Regions from separate parts of the Streptomyces tamarix genome, predicted to be linked through region 2. Evidence: riboswitches for the same ligand, from Rfam matches in the RefSeq annotation. Region 2 holds a riboswitch; the other holds the start of a gene.
The links. A riboswitch is a leader RNA that binds a small molecule or an ion and turns the genes downstream of it on or off. The one in region 2 is predicted to bind glycine.
Positions count from the first base shown of each region.

Region 1 (7,787 bases), on a different contig from region 2:
GATCGCGATCATCGTGTCGCAGAACCGGTCGAGCTCCGCCAGGTCCTCGCTCTCGGTCGGCTCGATCATCAGCGTGCCGGCGACCGGGAAGGACATGGTCGGCGCGTGGAATCCGTAGTCGATCAGGCGCTTGGCGATGTCGTCGACGCTGACGCCGGTCTCCTTCGACAGCGGCCGCAGGTCGATGATGCACTCGTGCGCGACCAGGCCGCCCGGGCCGGTGTACAGGACCGGGAAGTGCGGCTCCAGGCGCTTGGCGATGTAGTTCGCCGCGAGGACGGCGACCTGCGTGGCGCGCTTGAGGCCCTCGCCGCCCATGAGCCGTACGTACGCCCAGGAGATCGGCAGGATGCCGGCCGAGCCCCACGGCGCCGCCGAGATCGGGCCGACGCCGGTCTCCGGGCCGGCGGCCGGCTGGAGCGGGTGGTTGGGCAGGTACGGGGCGAGGTGGGAGCGGACCGCGACCGGGCCGACACCGGGGCCGCCGCCGCCGTGCGGGATGCAGAACGTCTTGTGCAGGTTCAGGTGCGACACGTCGCCGCCGAACTCGCCGGGCTTCGCCAGGCCGACGAGCGCGTTGAGGTTGGCACCGTCGACGTACACCTGGCCGCCGGCCTCGTGGACCTGGGCGCAGATGTCGGCGACGTGCTCCTCGAAGACGCCGTGCGTCGACGGGTACGTGATCATCAGCACGGCGAGCTCGTCGCGGTACTGCTCGATCTTGGCGCGCAGGTCCGCGACGTCGATCTCGCCGTCGTCGGCGGTCTTGACGACGACGACCCTCATGCCGGCCATGACGGCGGACGCGGCGTTGGTGCCGTGCGCGGAGGACGGGATGAGGCAGACCGTGCGCTGCGCGTCGCCGTTGGCGCGGTGGTAGGCGCGGACGGCGAGGAGGCCCGCGAGCTCGCCCTGCGAACCGGCGTTGGGCTGGATCGACACCTTGTCGTAGCCGGTGACCTCGGCGAGGCGGTCCTCCAGCTCGTGGATGAGGCTGAGGTAGCCCTCGGCCTGCTCCGCCGGGGCGAAGGGGTGCATCTGGCCGAACTCGGGCCAGGTGACCGGCTCCATCTCGGTGGTCGCGTTCAGCTTCATCGTGCAGGAGCCGAGCGGGATCATGCCGCGGTCCAGCGCGTAGTCGCGGTCGGCGAGCCTGCGCAGGTAGCGCAGCATCGCGGTCTCGGAGCGGTGCGCGTGGAAGACCGGGTGGGTGAGGTACGCGTCGGTGCGCAGCAGCGCCTCGGGCAGCGCGTCGGCGGTCTCGGCGTCCAGGGCCTCGATGTCGCCGCTCACGCCGAAGGCGGCCCACACGGTGGAGATCCGATCGCGGCCGGTGGTCTCGTCGCAGGCGACCGAGACGTGGTCGGCGTCGACGAGGCGGATGTTGACGCCGCCCTCGCGGGCCGCGGCGACGACCTCGGCGGCCTTGCCGGGCACGCGCGCGGTGACGGTGTCGAAGAAGCCGCCGTGGACCACCTCGACGCCGCCGGCGCGCAGGCCGGCCGCGAGGATCGCCGCGTACCGGTGGGTGCGCCGGGCGATCTCCTTCAGGCCGTCGGGGCCGTGGTAGACCGCGTACATGCCGGCCATGACGGCGAGGAGCACCTGGGCGGTGCAGATGTTGCTGGTGGCCTTCTCGCGGCGGATGTGCTGCTCGCGGGTCTGGAGCGCGAGGCGGTACGCCCTGTTCCCGTCGGCGTCGACGGAGACGCCGACGAGGCGGCCGGGCAGGCTGCGGGCGAACGTGTCGCGGACGGCCATGTAGCCGGCGTGCGGTCCGCCGAAGCCCATCGGGACGCCGAACCGCTGGGTGGTGCCGACGGCGATGTCCGCGCCCAGCTCACCGGGCGAGGCCAGCAGGGTCAGCGCCAGCAGGTCGGCGGCGACGGTGACGACGGCGCCCAGCTCGTGGGCGGCGTCGATCAGTGGCTTGATGTCGCGGACGGCACCGGAGGCTCCCGGGTACTGGATCAGGACGCCGAAGACGCCGCGCTCGGCCGCCTCGGCGGGGATGCCGTCGCTCAGGTCGGCGACGACGACCTCGACGCCGGTCGGCTCGGCGCGGGTCTCGATGACGGCGATCGTCTGCGGCAGGGCGTCGGCGTCGACCAGGAAGACGCCGTTCTTGACCTTGCCGACGCGCCGGGCCAGGGACATGGCCTCCGCGGCGGCGGTGCCCTCGTCGAGGAGGGACGCGCCGGAGGTGGGCAGACCGGTCAGGTCGGCGACCATGGTCTGGAAGTTGAGCAACGCCTCCAGGCGGCCCTGCGAGATCTCCGGCTGGTACGGCGTGTACGCCGTGTACCAGGCCGGGTTCTCCATGACGTTGCGGAGGATGACCGGCGGCGTGAACGTGCCGTAGTAGCCGAGGCCGATCATCGGGGCCAGGACCTGGTTGCGGTCCGCCAGGGAACGCAGTTCGGCGAGGACCTCGGCCTCGGTGCGGGCCTCGGGCAGACCGAGCGCCTCGGCGCTCTTGATCGCGTCCGGCACCGCGGCCGCCGTGAGCTCGTCGAGCGAGCCGTAGCCGACCTGCGCGAGCATCTTGGCGCGCGCCCCGGAGTCGGGGCCGATGTGGCGCTGCTCGAAGGGGGTGCCCCGCTCAAGCTGGGAGAGCGGAATGCGGTTGGCGGTCATGTACGGGGGCCTCCTGGTCATAGCGACCTGCGAGGGGCACCTCGGCGCGGGTGCCCGGACGGCCTCCCCCTCTGTCATCTCAACCTGAGAGCTTCGCCGCGCACCCCGGCGAGGGGTGGCACGGCTTTCACCGTCGGTGAGGGCGGGTGCCGTCCGACGCCCGCCCTGCTTTCCAGAGTGACCTCGTCCGTGCGGTACAGGGGCCTGAGAGATTCCGGGGAGGATTTGCTCCTTCGGCGCCTCCGGACGGTTTCTCCGGAGGACTCTCCCGCACGGGGTCAGCAGCCATGACCAGCCTACCAGCGAGGTTCCAGGCCGATCCCTCGAGTGGCCGAGGTCACCGTTGTGCCCTTTCGTAGGGGTGACGGACCCGTTGCGACCGGCTGGAGGAACTGTGCAAACCGACATCGACCCGCGCGGCCTGATGGGGCGCAAGGTGTTCGACCGCGACGGCCGCAAGGTCGGCACGGTGGACGAGGTGTACCTGGACGACGCGACGGGCGTCCCCGAATGGGCGGCCGTACGGAGGGGCCTCTTCGGGCGCGACGCGTTCGTCCCGCTGGAGCCGAGCGAGCTGGCCGACGACGGCCTGCACGTCCCGTACGAGAAGGCCCTCATCAAGGACGCCCCGGGCTTCGGGGTGGGCCGGCACCTCTCGCCGGAGCAGGAGCTGCAGCTGTACCGGCACTACGGCCTGGCCCTGCCGGCCGCGCCGTCCCCGGGCAGGCACTCCGGCACGCCGGCGGACGGGGGCGGCTGACCGCCGCCCGACACCAGCGGCAGCGGATCGCCCGGCTCCAGCTCCGGGTCGTCCGTCCGGAACGTCCGCACCCTGCCGGGCGCCGACCCCGGCTCCTCGAACCGCACGGTGACCCGGCCGAGCCCGCTGCCCTGCACCCACCCGGGCCCGTACGCGGTGTGCCGCACATCCGCCCCGGCGAGCCACCGCCGCTCCCCCGGCACCGGCTCCCCGCCGTCGACGGCACCCCCACCCGGCCCGGCGTCCGGCGGCGGCTCCTCCGGCCCGGCCGCGGCCTCCCCCGCGGACAGCGGCGGCACCCCGTCGGAGGCGCCGGGCACGGCCGGGGGCCCGTCGACCGCCGCCTGGGCGAACAGGTCCTCCTGCGTGAAGTCGGCCAGCCCGCTGACCCCGACGCCGAGCAGCCGCACCCCTCCCGTCGTGTCGACGGCGTCGAGCAGCCGGGCGGCGGCCTCCCGCACCACCACGGGGTCGTCGGTCGGGCCGCGCAGCGTCTCGGAGCGGGTCAGCGTCGAGAAGTCGTACCGCCGCACCTTCAGCACCACCGTGCGCCCCGAGCGGCCGGCGGCCCGCAGCCGGCGCACGCACCGCTCGGCGAGCCGCTCCACCTCCCACCGCACCCGCACCCGGTCGTGCAGGTCCACGTCGAAGGTGTCCTCCACGGAGATCGACTTGGCGTCCCGCTCCGCCACCACGGGCCGGTCGTCGCGGCCGAGCGCCATCGCGTACAGCGACGTCCCGTGCGCCCTGCCCAGGAGCCGTACGAGCTCGTCCTCACCGGCCTCCGCCAGGTCGGCGACCGTCGTCATCCCGGCCCGCCGCAGGTGCTCCTCGGTCGCCGGCCCGACACCGGGCAGCGTCCGCACGCCCATCGGCGCCAGCAGCGCCCGCTCCGTCCCCGGCTCGATGAGCACGAGGCCGTCCGGCTTGGCCTCCTCCGAGGCGATCTTCGCCAGCATCTTGGAGCCCGCCAGCCCCACCGAACCGGTCAGCCCCGTCACGGCGCGGATGTCCCGGCGCAGTCGCTCCCCGACCGCCCGCGCCGCCGCCCCCTCGCACGCGGCTCCCCCGGCCTCCAGGTCGACGAACGCCTCGTCCAGGCTGAGCGGCTCCACCAGCGGCGACAGCCGCCCCAGCAACTCCATGACCTGTCCGCTCACCGACCGGTAGACGGAGAAACGCGGCACCAGGTAGGCGGCGTTCGGCGCCAGCCGCCGGGCCTGCGCCATGGGCATCGCCGACCGCACCCCGAACCGCCGCGCCTCGTACGACGCCGTCGCGACGACCCCGCGCGGCCCCAGACCACCCACGATCACGGGCTTCCCCCGCAGACTGGGCTTCGCCGCCTGCTCGACGGCGGCGTAGAACGCGTCCATGTCCAGGTGCAGGATCGTCGGCGCGGCTCTCACACCACCGATGCTGCCCCACCCCACTGACAATCGCCCGCACACGCGTACGGCGGCGGGCGCGCCGCTCAGACGGCCTTGTCGCGCCTGCGGCGGGCCAGCTCGTCGGCCGGGTTCTGCCCGAGGAGGGTCTCACCGGTGTCGACCCGCTCGCCGTGCAACTGCGACAGCGCCGCCTCGACGTCCCGCCACACCACGCCGACCGCGATCCCGAAGATCCCCTGCCCACCCTGGAGCAGGTCCACGACCTCGTCCGGCGACGAGCACTCGTACACCGTCGCGCCGTCGCTCATCAGCGTCATGCGCTCCAGGTCGCGCAGTCCCTTGCCGCGCAGGTGCCGCACGGCGGCCCGGATGTTCTGCAGGGCGACACCGGTGTCCAGGAACCGCTTGACGATCTTCAGGACGACGACGTCGCGGAAGCTGTAGAGGCGCTGCGTGCCCGACCCGTACGCGGGCCGGACGCTCGGCTCGACCAGCCCCGTACGGGCCCAGTAGTCGAGCTGCCGGTACGTGATGCCGGCGGCCGCACACGCGGTGGGGCCCCGGTACCCGATGACGTCGGTCGTCGGCTCGGCCGCATCCCCGTGAAACGGATACGGCCCGCTCCCCACCGGACTCCGTCCGGGGAGACCCCCTGCCGTACCGTCGCCGCTGCTCATCACGCCGACCCTCCGTCCTTGACCTGCCACATCGACGGTAGGCAGTCCCCAGGGGTGCGTCAACGATCGCCACACTCGCCACGCCGAGTGATAATCACCCTGAGAGTGGTTTGACGTGTCCCGATTCCGGGAACCGCTACTCGAATGCGCCGAAAACGCGGCGAGCGCCCCCCGAACGCCGGGAGGACACCACCTCCGCGCGCCCGGGCGCACCGCGCTCCGGTACGCGGCGCGGTCGCGGTCACTGGTTGCCGGTGCCGAAGTCCTCGGGAGAGATCTGGTCGAGGAACTCGCGGAACTTCTCCACCTCGTCCTCCTGCTCGTCCGGGATCGCGATCCCGGCGTCGTCGAGGACGCCGTCGCTGCCGAAGATCGGCGTTCCGGTACGCAAGGCCAGCGCTATGGCGTCGGAGGGCCGGGCACTCACTTCGACACCGCTGGCGAAGACCAGCTCCGCGTAGAAGACCCCTTCGCGGAGGTCCGTGATGCGGACCTCCGTCAGCTCCTGGCCCACGGCCTCGAGCACGTCCTTGAAGAGGTCGTGGGTGAGCGGCCTGGCAGGGGTCATGCCCTGCTGGGCGAAGGCGATCGCCGTCGCCTCTCCCGGGCCGATCCAGATCGGGAGGTAGCGGTCGCCTCCCACTTCACGCAGGAGCACGATCGGCTGGTTGGACGGCATTTCCACCCGGACACCGACAACATCGAGCTCGTTCACACAGCAACCCTAGGACGTGCCGCACCGGTTTGGATAGTCGGGATCCGCCAAGGTCAGGGGAACCGGACTCCGAGGGCCGACCTGACGAGGGCCGCGTGCAGCCGGACGGACAGCGCGGCCAGCTCTTTCGCGGTGGCCTCGGCGTGCGCCCGGGTCTGCGGGTTGCGGTGCCGCCGCAGCGGCGCGACGACCTGCTCCACCAGCCCCGCCTCGCGCTCGGCGGCGGCCTTCACCGCCCGCAGGTGGCGGGGCTCCAGCCCGTACCGGCCCAGCTCGGCGACGAGCTTGGCGACCGTCACCGCCTCGGCGTCGTAACCGCCGTCCACCGCCGGGGCGACCAGTCCGTACGACTCCCACTCGGCGAGCTGCTCCTCGCTCGCCCCCGCGGCGGCGAGGAGCTCGGCGCGGCCGACCCGCGCGGCCGCGCCCCGGTCCGCGTCCGGCTCCCACGGGCTGCCGCCGTCCGGCGACTCGCCGCGCGGCCCCTGGGTGGGCAGGACGGCCTGCTCACCGCGGGCCAAGGCGTCCAGGTGCTCCCGGATGACCTTCAGCGGCAGGTAGTGGTCCCGCTGCATGCGGAGGATCAGCGCCAGCCGCTCCACGTCGCGCGGGCTGAACTTCCGGTACCCGGACGCCGTCCGCCGCGGCTCGACGAGCCCCTCCGCCTCCAGGAACCGGATCTTGGAGATGGTGACCTCGGGAAACTCCTCCCGCAGCTGGTTGAGGACCGTACCGATACTCACCAGCCGGTCACCCGCGTCGGCGGTGCCGTGACCGGCACCGCCCGTCGGTGTTCGCCGCATGGACCTTCCCTGGGGTCCCCCCGGACGGCGTCCGGGGGAGGGTCAGACGCCCCGCTGGCTCGTGTAGAAGACCAGTCGGTACTTGCCGATCTGCACCTCGTCACCGTTGGTGAGCCGGACGGCGTCGATCGGCTCACGGTTGACGTAGGTGCCGTTGAGGCTGCCGACGTCCGCGACGGTGAAGCTGCCGTCGGCCGCCCTGCGGAACTCCACGTGGCGACGGGACACGGTCACGTCGTCCAGGAAGATGTCGCTCTGGGGGTGGCGGCCCGCGGTCGTCAGATCGCCGTCGAGGAGGAAGCGGCTGCCGGAGTTCGGCCCGCGCCGCACCACGAGCAGCGCCGAACCCAGCGGCAGGGCGTCCACCGCGGCCTGCGCCTCGGGCGTCAGCGACGGCAGCGCCGTCTGGCCGGTGGCCTCGCCGTCGTACGCCTCGAGCCCCGAGATGGAGATCGTCGACGTCGTCTCCGACGCGCGCTCCACCGGGACCCCGCCCCGCAGCGGCGCCCCGCAGTTGGAGCAGAACCGACTCGCCTCGGCATTGCGGTGTCCGCACCGCGTACACACCGGCATGGACCCATCCTCCTGCCGCGGCTCGGCCGCGTGGACGCTGGTCGCGTACGGATCGGAACCTATGCGGCCGGGACCGGCAGGGTCAACAGAAGACGCGCCCTGTCCGCCCGTAATGTCACCACCCGGACCAGCGACCTCGTCGCGGAAGAGGGGGCGCCCGGCGTCCCGCTCCTCCTCGCTCCGACCGTGCCGCGACGCGCGATGCCTGGCGTTGCCGCCGTCCTCGCGTGC
Region 1 covers NZ_JAWCTQ010000014.1:133,063-140,849, forward strand. The annotation lists gene gcvP (aminomethyl-transferring glycine dehydrogenase) at 1-2,637, opposite strand, end outside; glycine riboswitch at 2,820-2,918, opposite strand; gene RND61_RS13915 (PRC-barrel domain-containing protein) at 3,062-3,397, shown strand; gene RND61_RS13920 (DNA polymerase IV) at 3,325-4,806, opposite strand; gene RND61_RS13925 (MerR family transcriptional regulator) at 4,872-5,465, opposite strand; gene RND61_RS13930 (bifunctional nuclease family protein) at 5,707-6,180, opposite strand; gene ftsR (transcriptional regulator FtsR) at 6,234-6,983, opposite strand; gene RND61_RS13940 (FHA domain-containing protein) at 7,026-7,787, opposite strand, start outside.
Region 1: it holds a riboswitch for glycine, as region 2 does, so the genes downstream of both, gcvP (aminomethyl-transferring glycine dehydrogenase) here and gcvT (glycine cleavage system aminomethyltransferase GcvT) in region 2, are expected to answer to the same signal.

Region 2 (7,787 bases):
AGCAGCCCCTCGTTCTTCAGGCGGCGCGCGAACATCCGGGCCGCCCGCATGGGGCCGACCGTGTGGGAGCTGGACGGCCCGATGCCGATCGAGAACAGGTCGAAGACCGAGATGGCCACGGGAGGACTCCTTGGTGGTAGACGCCGCTGTCTGCCGGTGGGTGGTGCAGGGAGGGGCTGGGGTGGTGCGGTGGACATGGGACGGGGCACCGCACCCACTCGTCTCCAGTGTGCGCGGTGCCCCGCAATGTGGTCTGTAACGTACCTAACGCCGACAGGGCGCCGGGTATGCCTACAGGCCGGGGTAAAGCGGGTGCTTGGCCGCGAGGGCCGTGACCCGGGCCTTCAGCGCCTCCGCGTCGTACGACGGCTTCAGCGCCTCGGCGATGATGTCGGCGACCTCGGTGAAGTCCTCGGTCCCGAAGCCCCGCGTGGCCAGCGCCGGGGTGCCGATGCGCAGGCCCGAGGTGACCATCGGGGGCCGCGGGTCGTTCGGGATGGCGTTCCGGTTGACCGTGATGCCGATCCCGTGGAGGCGGTCCTCGGCCTGCTGGCCGTCGAGCTCGCTGTTGCGCAGGTCGACCAGGACGAGGTGCACGTCCGTGCCGCCGGACAGGACGGAGACGCCCGCCTCGGCGACGTCGGCGCGGACCAGGCGCTCCGCGAGGATCTTCGCGCCCTCCAGGGTGCGCTGCTGGCGCTCCTTGAACTCCTCGCTGGCCGCGACCTTGAAGGAGACCGCCTTCGCCGCGATGACGTGCTCCAGCGGGCCGCCCTGCTGACCGGGGAAGACCGCGGAGTTGATCTTCTTGGCGAGCTCGGCGGTCGACAGGATGACGCCGCCGCGCGGGCCGCCCAGCGTCTTGTGGGTGGTCGTGGTGACCACGTGGGCGTGCGGCACCGGGTTCGGGTGGAGCCCGGCCGCGACGAGGCCCGCGAAGTGGGCCATGTCGACCATCAGGTAGGCGCCGACCTCGTCGGCGATCCGGCGGAACGCCGCGAAGTCGAGCTGGCGCGGGTACGCGGACCAGCCGGCGACGATCAGCTTCGGCTTGGACTCCTTGGCGAGGCGCTCGACCTCGGCCATGTCGACCTGGCCCGTCGCGTCGTCGACGTGGTACGCGACGACGTTGTAGAGCTTGCCGGAGAAGTTGATCTTCATGCCGTGGGTCAGGTGCCCGCCGTGGGCGAGGTTCAGACCCATGATCGTGTCACCCGGCTGCAGCAGGGCGAACATCGCCGCGGCGTTGGCCTGCGCGCCGGAGTGCGGCTGCACGTTGGCGTGCTCGGCACCGAACAGCGCCTTGATGCGGTCGATGGCGATCTGCTCGACCACGTCGACGTGCTCGCAGCCGCCGTAGTACCGGCGGCCGGGGTAGCCCTCGGCGTACTTGTTGGTGAGGACGGAGCCCTGGGCCTCCATGACCGCGACCGGAGCGAAGTTCTCCGAGGCGATCATCTCCAGGGTGTTCTGCTGGCGGCGGAGCTCGGCGTCGACGGCGGCGGCGACGTCCGGGTCCAGCTCGTGGAGGGGGGTGTTCAGAAGCGACATCACGCGGTCCCTACGGGTGTGGGTGTCGGGCTGGTCAGCCGGCGAACTCGGTGTACTCGTCGGCGGAGAGCAGGTCCTCCGGCTCCTGGGCGACGCGCACCTTGAACAGCCAGCCGTCCTCGAACGGCGCGCTGTTCACCAGGGAGGGGTCGTCCACGACCGCCTGGTTCGCCTCGACGACCTCGCCGGTGACCGGCGAGTACAGGTCGCTGACGGACTTGGTGGACTCCAGCTCGCCGCAGGTCTCGCCCGCGGTGACGGTGGCGCCGACCTCCGGAAGCTGGACGTACACGACGTCGCCCAGGGCGTTCGCCGCGTGCTCCGTGATGCCGACCGTCGCGACGCCGTCCTCGGCGGGCGACAGCCACTCGTGCTCCTTGCTGTAGCGCAGCTGCTGGGGGTTGCTCATGGTCTGAATTCTCCTGTACGGGCGTGCGTGGTGGTGAACGGGGGAGGGGTGTGCGGGATCACGTCCGGCGCCGCGGGCGGACCGCTCGCGAGCGTGTCACTTCCGACGCTTGTAGAACGGCAGCGCCACGACTTCGTACGGCTCGTGGGTGCCGCGGATGTCGACGCCCACGCCGGGCGTGCCCGGCGCGGCGTGCTCCGCGTTTACGTACGCCATGGCGATCGGCTTGCCCAGGGTCGGCGACGGGGCGCCCGAGGTGACCTCGCCGACCACCCGGCCGTCGGCGACCACGGCCATCCCGGCGCGCGGCACGCGGCGCCCCTCGGCGACCAGGCCGACCAGCTTGCGCGGCGGCGCGGTCGCGGCGCGCGCGGCGGCCTCCTCCAGCGCGGCGCGGCCCACGAAGTCGCCGGCCTTCTCGAACTTCACGACCCGGCCCAGACCCGCGTCGAAGGGGGTCAGCCCGGTCGTCAGCTCGTGCCCGTACAGCGGCATGCCCGCCTCCAGGCGCAGCGTGTCCCGGCAGGACAGGCCGCACGGGATCAGCCCGACGCCCTCGCCCGCCCCGGTCAGCGCCTTCCACAGCCCCTCGGCGTGCTCGGGCGCCACGAACAGCTCGAAGCCGTCCTCGCCGGTGTAGCCGGTCCGGGCGATCAGCGCCGGGACGCCGGCGACCGTGCCGGGCAGGCCCGCGTAGTACTTCAGGCCGTCCAGGTCCGCGTCGGTGAGCGACTTCAGGACGCCGGGGGACTCCGGGCCCTGGACGGCGATCAGCGCGTACGCGTCGCGGTCGTCGCGGACCTCGGCGTCGAAGCCGGCCGCGCGCCCGGTCAGCGCGTCCAGCACCACCTGGGCGTTGGAGGCGTTGGCGACGACCATGTACGTGTGCTCCTGGAGCCGGTACACGATCAGGTCGTCGAGGATGCCGCCGTCCTCCCGGCAGATCATCGTGTAGCGGGCGCGGCCCACGCCGACACCGCCGATGTCGCCGACCAGGGCGTAGTCGAGGAGGTCCGCCGCCTGCGCGCCGGTGACGGTGATCTCACCCATGTGGGAGAGGTCGAACAGACCGGCCCGGGTGCGGACGGCGGTGTGCTCGTCGCGCTCGCTGCCGTACCGCAGCGGCATGTCCCAGCCGGCGAAGTCGGTCATGGTGGCGCCCAGCGCGCGATGCAGCGCGTCGAGGGCCGTGCGGCGGGGGGAAGTGCTCATGGAAGGGCTCCCAGGTCCGGGGCATGGGTGGCGAGGACGGTCCTCCCCATCTGTCATCGGAACCTGAGAGGTTCGCCGTGACCCCTTCCGGGGGCGCGGCTTGCACCTTGGGTGGAGCCCGCCCCGGCGGTGCGGGGAGCGGCTCGCTTTTCAGATCTGCCTCATCCGTGCGGTGCGGGGCCTGAGAGATTCAAGGGAGGGACTTGCTCCTTCGGCGCCCGGGCCGTCGCCGGCCCGGGACTCTCCCGCACGGATTCGAGCGGCCTGTATGCGGTTGTCGGCGCGCACATCATTGCACGGGGGCCCGGAGAGGAAAACCTCGGCTTGTCGGCAAATCGCTTGTGTCCCATTACTGTTTCTTTACACTTCTTGGGCAGGCTGGGGGGAGCCGAGCTCGGGAGGGGCCATGATGTCGCAGCGGTCCGGCGCGTACGCCACGACCGCGGGGGTGCCGGCGCCGCCGGCGCTGCCCGCCCGCACGGCCGCGCTCCCGGTCCTGCGCGACCTCCGCGCCCGCGGCGGGCGGGTCCCGCGCGAGCTGGCCTTCGCCGAGGCCGACGTGGTCGTCGTCTCCGGTCTGCCCGGCAGCGGCAAGTCCACTCTCATCCGGCGGATCGCCCCCGGCCGCGCCGTCGACTCCCAGGACACCCGCGAGCGCTGGGAGGGCCGCGTGCCGCGCCTCCTGCCGTACGCCCTCTACCGGCCCCTCGTCCGCGCCGCCCACTACGCCGGCCTGCGGGCCCGGTTGCGCTCCGGCCACGGCGTCGTCGTCCACGACTGCGGCACGCAGTCCTGGGTGCGCCGCTGGCTCGCCCGCGAGGCCCGCCGCCGGGGCGGCACGCTGCACCTGCTGCTCCTCGACGTCGACCCCGACACCGCCCGCGAGGGCCAGCGGGAGCGGGGGAGGGGCGTCTCCGCGTACGCCTTCGCCCGGCACCGCAGAGCCGTCGGCCGGCTCGTCCGCGACGCCGAGCGGGGCGTCCTGCCCGGCGGCTGCGGCTCCGCCGTCCTCCTCGACCGCGCGGCGGCCACGGCCCTGGCCCGCATCCGCTTCCTCTGATCCGCCGGCGCCGGCCCGTCCCCCGCCCGCGCTAGGGTGCTGCGGCACGCACCGGAAGAACCGGGGAAGGACGCAGGGGACACCGTGGACACCGCACCCGCCGCAGTCGACACCGCATGGCCCTCCAACGAACTGGAGGAGGTCCTGTCCGCCTCCCTCGGCCAGGGCGCCTCCGGCGCCCGCATCGTCGAGGTCCTCGGCCGCAGCCTCGTCTGGGTGCCCCTGCCCAGGGGCGGCTCCCCGGACGGCGCCGGCCCCGGCGCCCCCGGCCTCGACCTGCCCACGCTGGAGCTCGACGGCCTGCCGTACGTCCCGGTGTTCACCTCCGAGAGCCAGTTCCGCGCCTGCGCCGGCGGCCACATGGCGTACGCCGTCGCCCCCGCCGTCGAGTTCGCCCGCGGCCTGCCGCCGCAGCTCGGCCTCGCCCTCAACCCCGGCGGCACCGTCGGCGCGCCCCTCCCGCCGCCCGCCGTCGCCGAGCTGTGCCGCACCGGTCGCGGCCCCCTCGAAGGGCCGGCCTCCGGCGCCCGCGTCCGGCTGTTCGAGCCGGACTGGCAGGACGACCCCGTCGACTTCCTCTCCGCCGCGAGCGCCGAGTTCGGGGCGACCGGGGTGGTCCTCACCGCCCGGCGCGCCCTGGCCAGCATCGAGGGCGAGCCGCCCACCCTCTTCGTCGGCGTCCAGCTCTCCTCCTGGGAGGACGCCGACCGCGCCGCCCCCATGGACGCCCTCGGCCGGGCCCTGGGCGCCGTCCCCGTGCCGTGGCCGGTCAACCTGGTCCTCCTCGACGTCGCCCGGGACCCCGTCGGCGACTGGATGCTCGAGAAGGTGCGCCCCTTCTACCGCCGCGAACACGGCTCCTGACCGGGCGCGCCCTTAAGCTGGACCGGAAGTCTGCGAACGAGGGGCGGGATCAGGTGAGCGCGTCAGGCACCGCGGCGGGCAGTGGGGCGTCCCCTGGTGGAGCGCAGCCGGGACCTCGGGGAGAGGTCGAGCACATGCTGCGGCAGGTCTCCCCCGGGCGCTACGACGCCTACGAGGCGCTGCTCCACGCCCTCGCCGGGAGCCAGGTGTGGATGCTGCTCTGGCACGGCCAGGCCGGCTCCCCCGACGCCCAGTACGGGAACATGGAGGTCGACGGCCTCGGCTACGCCCCGTGCGTCACCTCCGCCCAGGAGCTCGCCGCCTCCGGCTGGAACCGCGCCCACGAGGTCGTCGCCGTCCGCGACGTGGCCCGCGCCCTCTACCCCGACCGGTGGGGCATCTGGCTCAACCCGCACGCCCCCGGCGGCGGCGTCGGCATCCCCTGGCCCGACCTGCGCCGGATCGCCACCGGCCTGGACCGCATGCCCGCCGGCCCGCTCCGGCTCTCCGAGCCCGCCATCGAGCTGCCGCAGTTCTACGCCCTGCTCACCCAGAACGCCCACCGCACCCCCGCCGTCCGCTCCCTGCGCCGCGCCTGGGTGCAGCCGGCCCTCGGCACGCCGTACCTCGCCATCGGCCTCGACCTCTACGACACGGGCCAGGCGTCCGTCGACGCGGTCCGCGCGATGATGCAGCAGTCCGTCGCGGCCGTCCCGGACGGGCTGCCCGTGTCGACGGTCGCCATGTCCGACGGGTACGACCCGGTCGCGATGTGGCTGCGCGCCAACGCCCGCCCCTTCTACGACCGCGAGGCCCACCTCCCCCCGCCGCGGCGCGGGACCGCCGCCTACGGCTACCCGCAGCAGGGCTGAGCTGCCGTCCGGCGGCTCCCGCCGAACTCCCCCGTGTGACGGGGGTGTTAACTCCGACAGGGGGCTTGTCCGGGATGGGGACGGTTTGGTGACTGTCCGGGTCTCGACTAGGTATCACCGCTATCCGGACTGTTCTCCGGGATGCCGCCCGTGGGTAGTGTTCGGCCGGTCAAGACCTCATTCACTAGGCCAGACCAGGGGTGGCCCATGCGCATACTCAAGTCCCGTGCGGTCCGGGCGGTCACCGCGGCGCTCGCCGTCGGAATGATCGCGACGGGCTGCGCCAGCGAACGCGGCAAGGACGGCGACAAGGGCGGCGACAAGGACACGTTCGTGTTCGCCGGCGCCGGTGACCCGGGGTCGCTCGACCCGGCCCTCGCCAGCGACGGCGAAACGTTCCGCGTGACCCGCCAGGCCTTCGAGGCGCTGCTGGAGCACGAGTCGGGCGGCACCAAGCTCGTCGGCGGCCTCGCCGAGTCGTGGTCCGGCAACGACGCCGGCACGGTGTGGACGTTCAACCTCCGCAAGGGGGTGAAGTTCCACGACGGCGAGCCGTTCAACGCGGCCGCCGTCTGTGCCAACTACGACCACTGGTTCAACTGGAAGGGCACCTACCAGACCAGCGCGGTCTCGTACTACTGGCAGAAGATCATGGGCGGCTTCGCCAAGAACGAGGACAAGGAAACCCCCAAGGCCAACTACAAGTCCTGCACCGCCAAGGACGAGAACACGGCCGTCATCGAGGTCCACGAGCCCTCCGCCAACCTGCCGGGCGGCTTCTCCCTCCAGGCGCTGGCGATCCACTCGCCGAAGGCGATCAAGGAGTACGCGAAGCAGGCCGTGAGCGGCAAGGGCGACGCCATCACGTACCCCAAGTACAGCCAGGAGGCCGGCACGGTCGCCGGCACCGGCCCGTACAAGATCGTGAAGTGGAACAAGGGCAACAAGGAAGTCACCCTTGAGCGCTTCGACGACTACTGGGGCGAGAAGGCCAAGGTGAAGAACCTGGTCTTCCGCACGATCGCCACCGAGGAGGGCCGCCGCCAGGCCCTGCAGGCCGGCGACGTCCACGGCTACGACTTCGTGTCGCCCGCGGACGTGAAGACCCTGGAGCAGGGCGGCTTCCAGGTGCCGACGCGTGACGTCTTCAACCTCTTCTACGTGGGCATGACCCAGGAGAAGAACCCGGCGCTGAAGAAGCTCGAGGTCCGCCAGGCCATCGCGCACGCCATCGACCGGGAGAACCTGGTCAAGACCCAGCTGCCCGAGGGCGGCAAGGTCGCCACGCAGTTCATGCCCGACACGGTCGCCGGCTGGTCCGACAAGGTGAAGACGTACCCGCACGACACCAACAAGGCCAAGCAGCTGCTGGCCGCCGCCGGCGAGTCCAAGCTGAAGGTCGAGTTCTGCTACCCGACCGAGGTCACCCGGCCCTACATGCCGGCCCCGCAGGACATGTTCGAGCTGATGAAGGCCGACCTGGAGAAGGCCGGCATCACCGTCACCCCGAAGCCCCTGAAGTGGGCCCCGGACTACGTGGACGCCACCGAGGCGGGCGCCTGCGCCCTGCACATGCTCGGCTGGACCGGTGACTTCAACGACGGCTACAACTTCATCGGCACCTGGTTCGCCAAGTACGACAAGCAGTGGGGCTTCAAGGAGGCCAGGGTCTTCGACGCGGTGAACGCGGGCTCCAAGGTGGGCGACCCGGCCCAGCGCGTCGGGGCGTACAAGAAGGCCAACGAGGCGATCATGGAGTACCTGCCGGGCCTCCCGATCTCCTCCTCCCCGCCGGCGATCGCGTTCGCCAAGGACGTCA
Region 2 covers NZ_JAWCTQ010000001.1:70,444-78,230, reverse strand. The annotation lists gene RND61_RS00345 (L-serine ammonia-lyase) at 1-119, opposite strand, end outside; gene glyA (serine hydroxymethyltransferase) at 292-1,551, opposite strand; gene gcvH (glycine cleavage system protein GcvH) at 1,586-1,960, opposite strand; gene gcvT (glycine cleavage system aminomethyltransferase GcvT) at 2,057-3,172, opposite strand; glycine riboswitch at 3,333-3,430, opposite strand; gene RND61_RS00325 (AAA family ATPase) at 3,579-4,232, shown strand; gene RND61_RS00320 (enhanced serine sensitivity protein SseB) at 4,317-5,096, shown strand; gene RND61_RS00315 (enhanced serine sensitivity protein SseB C-terminal domain-containing protein) at 5,150-5,968, shown strand; gene RND61_RS00310 (ABC transporter substrate-binding protein) at 6,176-7,787, shown strand, end outside.